2 linked regions of the Natronosporangium hydrolyticum genome follow. The protein of the gene in region 1 interacts with the protein of each later gene in a pairwise test. Links are inferred from orthologs where the notes say so. Each region holds a gene or a part of one and is shown in the gene's direction. Other genes may lie near its edges.

Region 1 (3,288 bases):
GCGGCGAGGTGAAGCGTACGCCGTTGGCCTTGAGCTCGGCGTAGACCGCGTCGATGTCGCTGACCTCGAGATTCAGGTGCATCAACCGGTGCTTGATCGCGCCGAGGTTGGCGACCGCGCGTAGCACGAGTCTGGTGTCGCCGGAGCCGAGCACGATCGTGCCGGCGCCGTTGTCTACTTCGTAGAAGCCGAGCCGGTCCCGGTAGAAGTCGACGGAGCGGGTGAGGTCGCTGACGAGCAGGGTCATGCCGATCCCGTTGATGGCTCCGGCCGGACCGGGGTGGGCGCTCGGGTAGGTGGCGAGGATGTCGGCGCCGAGCCCGGTCGGTGGCGGAGCCGCGGTGCTGACCGGCGGACCGGTCGTCCCGCCGTTCGTGGTGCCGTTCGTGGCGGCGCCGGCAGCGTTACCGGCCATCGCCGCACCTGCGGTGGCGGCCGCGGCGCCGGCCGCCGGGGCGGGGGCGTGCGGCCGGGGCCGGGGGCTGGGCCGAGGACTGGGCCGGGGCCGCGGCACCGCTGCGGGGACCGCTTCGGGCCCGCCGGCCGGCGCCGGGGCGAGGTGGGCGACCTCGTCGGGTGGGGCGGCGACGTCGGCCCGGCCGTCGTCACCGGCTGCCGGCTCGACCGCGTCGGCCGGGTCGTCGGCGAGCGGGTTACTCCGGTCGAGTCGGCCCTCGTCGGCGGGGCTGGCCTCGGCCGGGGCGACTGACGTGGCGGTGGCGGGTTCGACGGTGGGGATCGGGTCGACTGTGGTGCGGTCGACCGGGGCGACCGGCTCGATCGGCCCGGTCGGCGGGTGGTCCAGGTCGAAGTCGATGACCGGTGACGGGTCGAGATGGGAGCCGGGCGGCACCGCGGGCGACGGCACCGGTTCGTCGGTGTGCCAGGCCGCCTCCACCGGGTGCTCCACGGGGACGAAGTCCCGCCACTGTACCCGGACATCGCGGATGTCGTCCGCGGCGACCTGGATCGGCACCCGCTGTCCCGGCTGCGGCCACTGTGCTACCGGAACCCGGGAGTCGTGCACCACCACCGTCTCTTCCGGCATGCCGGGGACGACCACCACCAGCTGCAGGGAGCAGCGGCCGATCCGCGCGTCGGCCGGTGGTTCGTTGACCTCCAGGACGCGGCCGACCCCCTGCAACCACTCTCGCGGCGTGCCCCGGAAGCCGATCACGACCCGGGTGGTCGCCGCCAGGACCATGATCGCGATACCCGTCACCAGCAACGACTGTCGGCCGTTGCCGACCCCGAAGCAGGCGACGAAAAGTCCGACAAAAATGCACATCCCAGCGATAATTCGGCGAACCGCGACTACACCCGGCCGTTTCCTCGCCACGGTTGCTTCCCTTCGGACGCGCGCCTGGACGCCCCTAGCCTAGTCGGCGAAGCCAGGTTCGGGCGGTTCGATACGCTGTCTGTGCCCAACAGTTCGCAAATCGCGGTCTGCGAGCCCCCGGTCGACCGGTGCTGACCAGGTCGTCGGAGTTCGCCCAGCAGAGGAGGCGCACGTGTCCACCGAGGGTGGCGAGCGGACGCTCGTTCTGGTCAAGCCCGATGCCGTGCGCCGCGGCCTGGTCGGTGAGGTGGTCGGTCGGTTCGAGCGGAAGGGCCTGCGGATCGAGGCCATGGTGCTGCGCCGGATGGACGGTGAACTCGCGGACCAGCACTACGCCGAGCACCTGACCAAGCCCTTCTACCCGCCGCTGCGCGAGTTCATGACCGGCGGTGAGCTGGTGGCCATGATCCTCGTCGGCGACAACGCGATCGCGGTGGTGCGGGCGATGTGCGGCGCCACCGACGGACGCAAGGCCGACCCCGGCACTATCCGAGGCGACTTCTCGCTGTCCAATCGCGAGAACCTGATCCACGCGTCCGACTCGGTGGAGAGCGCCAAGCGCGAGATCGCGCTCTGGTTCCCCGGCCACGGGTGATCCCCCAGCCGTAGCCGGGGGATCAGCCGTGGCGTCGGGTCAGCGTACCGGCGGCGCCACCCGGGTGGCGATGGCGATCCGGTTCCAGACGTTGATGGTCGCGATCGCCATGATCAGGTTGGCTGTCGCTTCCTCGGAGTAGTGCTCCCGCACCTTGGCCCAGGTCGCGTCGGTCACTCCGTGATCTCCGAGCCGGGTGACCTCGTCGGTGAGGGCGAGCGCGGCCCGTTCCCGGTCGGTGAAAAAGGGCGCCTCTCGCCAGGCGGCGACCGCGAAGAGTCGCTGCGTCGATTCGCCTGCGCTGAGCGCGTCGTGGCTGTGCATGTCCACACAGAATGCGCAACCGTTGATCATAGAGGCGCGCAGCTTCACCAGCTCCAGCAGCTGGTGTGCCACCGTGCTGCGGACGTACTTCTCCAGCTGGAACACCGCCTGGTACGCCTCGGGGACCACTTCTGCCATCGCCATCCGCTCGGTCATCTCATCCTCCGTTTTCGGGTCGGTCGCCAATCCGACGGCGCGGGCGGGGATGGTGTGACCGGCGCGGTGGGTGACCCGGGACACAGCCGCCACCCCCGACCTACCGGGCGACGACCGCCTCGCCCAGCCGGTGCGCCACCTGGGCGACGGTCTCCTCTGCGGAGAGCCCGGAGGTGTCCAGCCATAGCCCGACCCGCGGCATGTCCCGACGCAGCTCGGCGTAGAGGTGGCGCCACCGGTCGAGCACCTGTTTGTCTCGCTCGGCATCGCGTTGCTGCAGGGTCTCCAGGTCGGGGGAGAGCTGCACCAATCCGACCGGACGGGTGGTGAGCAGGGTCAGGTAGGTGTCCAGCACCGCCTGCGAGACCACCACGTCGTCGACGACCGGGGTGAACCCCGCCGCCGCGTACGAGTCGGCCAGCAGGCAGATGTTTTTTCGGCGGAGCAGGAGCTGGGCATTGGCCTCGTCGGTCGGCGTACCGTCCGGTCGTACTAGGCCGTTGATGATGAAGCCTTCGCCGATCTGGTCGCCCTCAAGATGCGCCGACCGGGGAAAGTGCTCGGCCAGCTTCCGGGCGATGGTCGTCTTTCCCGCTCCGGGCACCCCGGAGACCAGCACCACCTGCACGTCACCCATTATGGGCGAGTCAGCGGGTAATGGTGGCTGACCTCGGCGGAAAGCTACAGAGGCCGAGACAGTTAGCGCTCCCGGACCGCGTAGGTCAGGTGGGTGACCCGCTGCGTCGGCTCCGCGCGGATCGGCTCCAGGGCCAGGCGGCCAGCGTCCACGCCCTCGAAGAGGCGGATTCCGGAGCCGAACAGCATGGGTGAGAGCGCGATCGAGAACTCGTCGATCAGGCCGGCGTTCAGGTAC
Region 2 (3,253 bases), 3.2 Mb from region 1 along the record:
GTGGGTCATCCGGTTGAAGGTCGCGGCGAGCCGGCCGGTCTCGTCGGTGGTGCGAACCGGCACCCGGACGCTCAGGTCGCCCTCGGCCACCCGGTCGGCGGCGTGCGCCAGCTCGGTCAGCGGTCGGGTGGTCGAGCGCCCCAGCCGCCAGGCCGCCAGCACGGCGACCAGGCCGGCGAGCACCACCAGCCCGCTCAGTAACGGATAGAAGGTGGGCGGGTAGCTGCCCGAGGTGCTCAACACCAGCGACAGCGGCTGCCCGGCGGTCGGGTCCAGCCGGCGCACCCAGCGGCCGTCGGCGCTCTCGGTCACCGCATCGGGCTCGGCCGATGACGCCGCCGCCACCGCGGACCCGGCGGTGTCATCGGTGGTCAGCAGCCCGGTGATGCCCGCGGTACGGATGGTGACCGCCACCCCGGCCGCTGCGGCGAGCCGTTCCACCAGCTCCTGGTCCAGGTGGGCGAGCGCCCACACCTCGCCGCCCGCCGGGTCGTCCGGACCGGTCAACGGGGCGGCGGCGGCGAGCGCCCGGAACCGCTCCTGCCCGACCGCCTCGGCCGGGGCGTCGCAGTCGGCCCAGCGCGGCAGCGGGGGCCGGCCGGCGTGGGTGATCGGCGAGCCGTCGCTGGCGAGCACCCGCACCCCGGTCACCGGGCCTTCCCGCACTAGCGCCTCCGCGACCACCTGGCGCTGCCCGGCCGAGGCCGCCGCGCCCAGCTGCGCGGCCGTCCGCAACTGCTGGCACAGCCCGGCGACCGAGCTGCGCACCGCGCCGGCGGCGACTTCAAGCTGGTGCGCTGCCCGCTCCTCGCCGACCGCGTTGACCGTGTAGCCGACGAAGCCGGCGCCGAGCAGGATCGGCGCGAGCACCACTGCGAGGAAGGCCGCTGTCAGGCGCATCCGCAGCGTCACTCGCCCGCCCCCTGCCGCTCCCTCGTCACCGAAAAAGTCATTCGGATGCGATGCTTACACAGCGGGGCAAATGATGTGGGGAGTGCGCAGGCGTTTCGGGTGTCGGATTCTGGCGAACCAATCGATCATGCGACGTCGAAGGCGGCGCTGCGGTCCCGGCTGCTCGCCGCAAGGCGCCAGCTGACCGACCGGGAGCGCGCGACCGCGGCCGCCGCCGTGCAGGCCACGCTGCACCAGGTGCTCGCCGCGCTGCCCCCGCCGGCCCGGGGCGGGCTCACGGTCACCGCGTACGCCCCGTTCGGGGCGGAGCCGGGCGGGGCCGACCTGCCCGACGTCCTGCTCGCGGCGCTGGCCGACCAGCCGGCCGGCGGCCGGTTGCTGTTGCCGGTGCTGCGGCCCGACCTGGACCTGTCCTGGGCCCGCTACGAGGGCCAGTTGGCGGCGGGGCACCGCGGGATGCGGGAGCCGGTCGGGCCGCGGCTGGGCCGCGGCGCGGTCGCCGAGGCCGACCTGGTGCTGGTCCCGGCGGTGGCGGTGGATCAGCGCGGGGTCCGGTTGGGCCGCGGCGGCGGGTCCTACGACCGGGCGCTGGCCCGGGTGCCGGCCGGCGTCCCGGTGTTGGCGCTGCTGCACGACGGGGAGTTGCTGGCGGAGGTGCCGGCCGAGCCGCACGACGCCCGGGTCACCGGGGCCGTCACCCCCGCGTCCGGGCTGGTGAGGACGGCAACGGGCGGCTCCGATCCGATCGCTTGTTAGCACTCCAATTGATTGAGTGCTAGATTCTAGGGCACCCGGCGGCCAGCCGGGGTCAGAGCGCGATGGAGGTTACCGTGCCGACCTACCAGTACGCCTGCACCGCGTGCAGCCACCAGCTCGAGGCGGTGCAGTCCTTCTCCGACGAGGCGTTGACGGAGTGCCCCGAATGCCAGGGCCGGCTCCGCAAGCTGTTCGGCTCGGTCGGAGTGGTCTTCAAGGGCTCCGGCTTCTACCGCACCGACTCCCGGGCCGCCGAGAATGGCAAGCGCGGCAGCAACGGTTCGGAGGGCAAGGACGCCGCCGGCAAGAGTGAGGGCGCCGGGAAGTCGAGCGACGCCAGCTCCACCGGCAGCTCCGACAGCAGCAGCTCGGGCAGCGGTGCCTCGGGCAGCGGCGGCAAGGACTCCGCGGCCAGCTCGGGCAGCGGCAGCAAAGACAAGGCCAAAGCCAGCACCAGCAGCTGACCCGGGGGTCCCCGGCGCCGGGTCCAGTGGCACGTTTCCCCGGCGGGTTTTCCACAACCACCTCGCTAGGGTCGCTATCCACAGGTCCGGCCCGCGGCCGGTTGCGGTCGCCGGGTGAGCGCTCCTAGCCTCCGGCAGCATGGCCTTCACCCCCGTGCGTGCCCGGCGCGCGAACTCGCTCGCACCGGTCGGCCGGCTGCGACTGCCCCGGCGGGCCACGCTGGCACGGCTGGTCGCGGTCGCGGCGCTGCTGCTCACCGCGGCCGCCGTGCTCTACACCGGCGGGCGCGACGGCTCCGGCGACCGGGAGGCGGGGTCGCCGACCGTCCCGAGCCCGACCCAGCAGCCCGGGCCGAGGCCCGCGACGGCACCCGCCCCGGCGGGTTGGCCGGAGCCTGGTTCGGTGCACTGGCCACAGCCCCCGGGTGCCGGCGCGGTCGACCCGGACGCGCCACCGGGTCGACTGCCGGTGCCGAGCGGCCGGGTTGGGGTGCCGGTCCGGCTCGCCGACCCGGCCAGCCTCGCCCTGCTCCGCCCCGGTGATCGGGTCGACCTGTTCTCGGTCGAGACCGCCTTACTCCGACCGGCCGAGCAGACGCCGGCCGAGCAGACGCCGCCCGAGCTGGTGCCGCCGGCGCCATCCCCGACCGCGCCATCGCCGTTGCCCGCACCGCCGCCATCGGCGGCTCCGGTCGAGCTCGCGGCGGGCGCGATCGTGCTCGCGACCGACCGGCCATCCGGTGCGTTGCTGCTGGCGGTCACCCCAGCGGAGAGCCGTACGGTGCTGGCCACCCCAGCGACCGCCGCGCTCGCCGTGCTGCTGCCCCCATAGCCCCAACCGCCGCCGCGGCCACCCCTCCCTCCCGCCGATCCTGAGCGTGGCAACAGACTCGCCGGGGATGTCGGCTAACCCGCTCATGATCGGCGCGGTGGGGGGCGGAGTTCGGTAACGTCAGCAGCGTGAGTTACCCGGGGCCGCCGCCGACCAGCCCGCCACCGCCGGGGTGGCGCCCACCGGTTGTGGCCGAGCCGACGCCGCCGCGAACGCTGCCTCCGCAGGACCACACCGCGCTGACCACGGCGGAGCGGCAGGCTCAGCTGGTCACCTGGGCGGTCGGCGC

What was found. Proteins that work in one complex are often made in the same cells at the same time.
Region 2: the proteins of ndk (region 1) and JQS43_RS21420 interact in binary tests that used the Escherichia coli proteins (3 or more experiments, as listed by UniProt). The link is inferred for Natronosporangium hydrolyticum from one-to-one orthologs.

What each region holds. Positions count from the first base shown.
Region 1 is NZ_CP070499.1:1,603,228-1,606,515, forward strand. The notes cover bases 454-3,222. They hold ndk (nucleoside-diphosphate kinase), read left to right. Parts: upstream 454-1,511; coding sequence 1,512-1,934; downstream 1,935-3,222. Other genes in these bases: JQS43_RS07140 (VOC family protein), read right to left, coding at 454-1,288; JQS43_RS07150 (carboxymuconolactone decarboxylase family protein), read right to left, coding at 1,974-2,498; JQS43_RS07155 (AAA family ATPase), read right to left, coding at 2,515-3,051; JQS43_RS07160 (dihydrofolate reductase family protein), read right to left, coding at 3,114-3,222. Also shown: more of JQS43_RS07140, read right to left, coding at 1-453; more of JQS43_RS07160, read right to left, coding at 3,223-3,288. UniProt on the Escherichia coli protein: Major role in the synthesis of nucleoside triphosphates other than ATP. The ATP gamma phosphate is transferred to the NDP beta phosphate via a ping-pong mechanism, using a phosphorylated active-site intermediate.
Region 2 is NZ_CP070499.1:4,781,159-4,784,411, forward strand. Bases 106-2,839 are described here. They hold JQS43_RS21420 (5-formyltetrahydrofolate cyclo-ligase), read left to right. Parts: upstream 106-1,011; coding sequence 1,012-1,668; downstream 1,669-2,839. Other genes in these bases: JQS43_RS21415 (GGDEF domain-containing protein), read right to left, coding at 106-912; JQS43_RS21425 (FmdB family zinc ribbon protein), read left to right, coding at 1,743-2,132; JQS43_RS21430 (hypothetical protein), read left to right, coding at 2,272-2,839. Also shown: more of JQS43_RS21415, read right to left, coding at 1-105; more of JQS43_RS21430, read left to right, coding at 2,840-2,964; JQS43_RS21435 (hypothetical protein), read left to right, coding at 3,093-3,253. UniProt on the Escherichia coli protein: Involved in the removal of 5-formyltetrahydrofolate.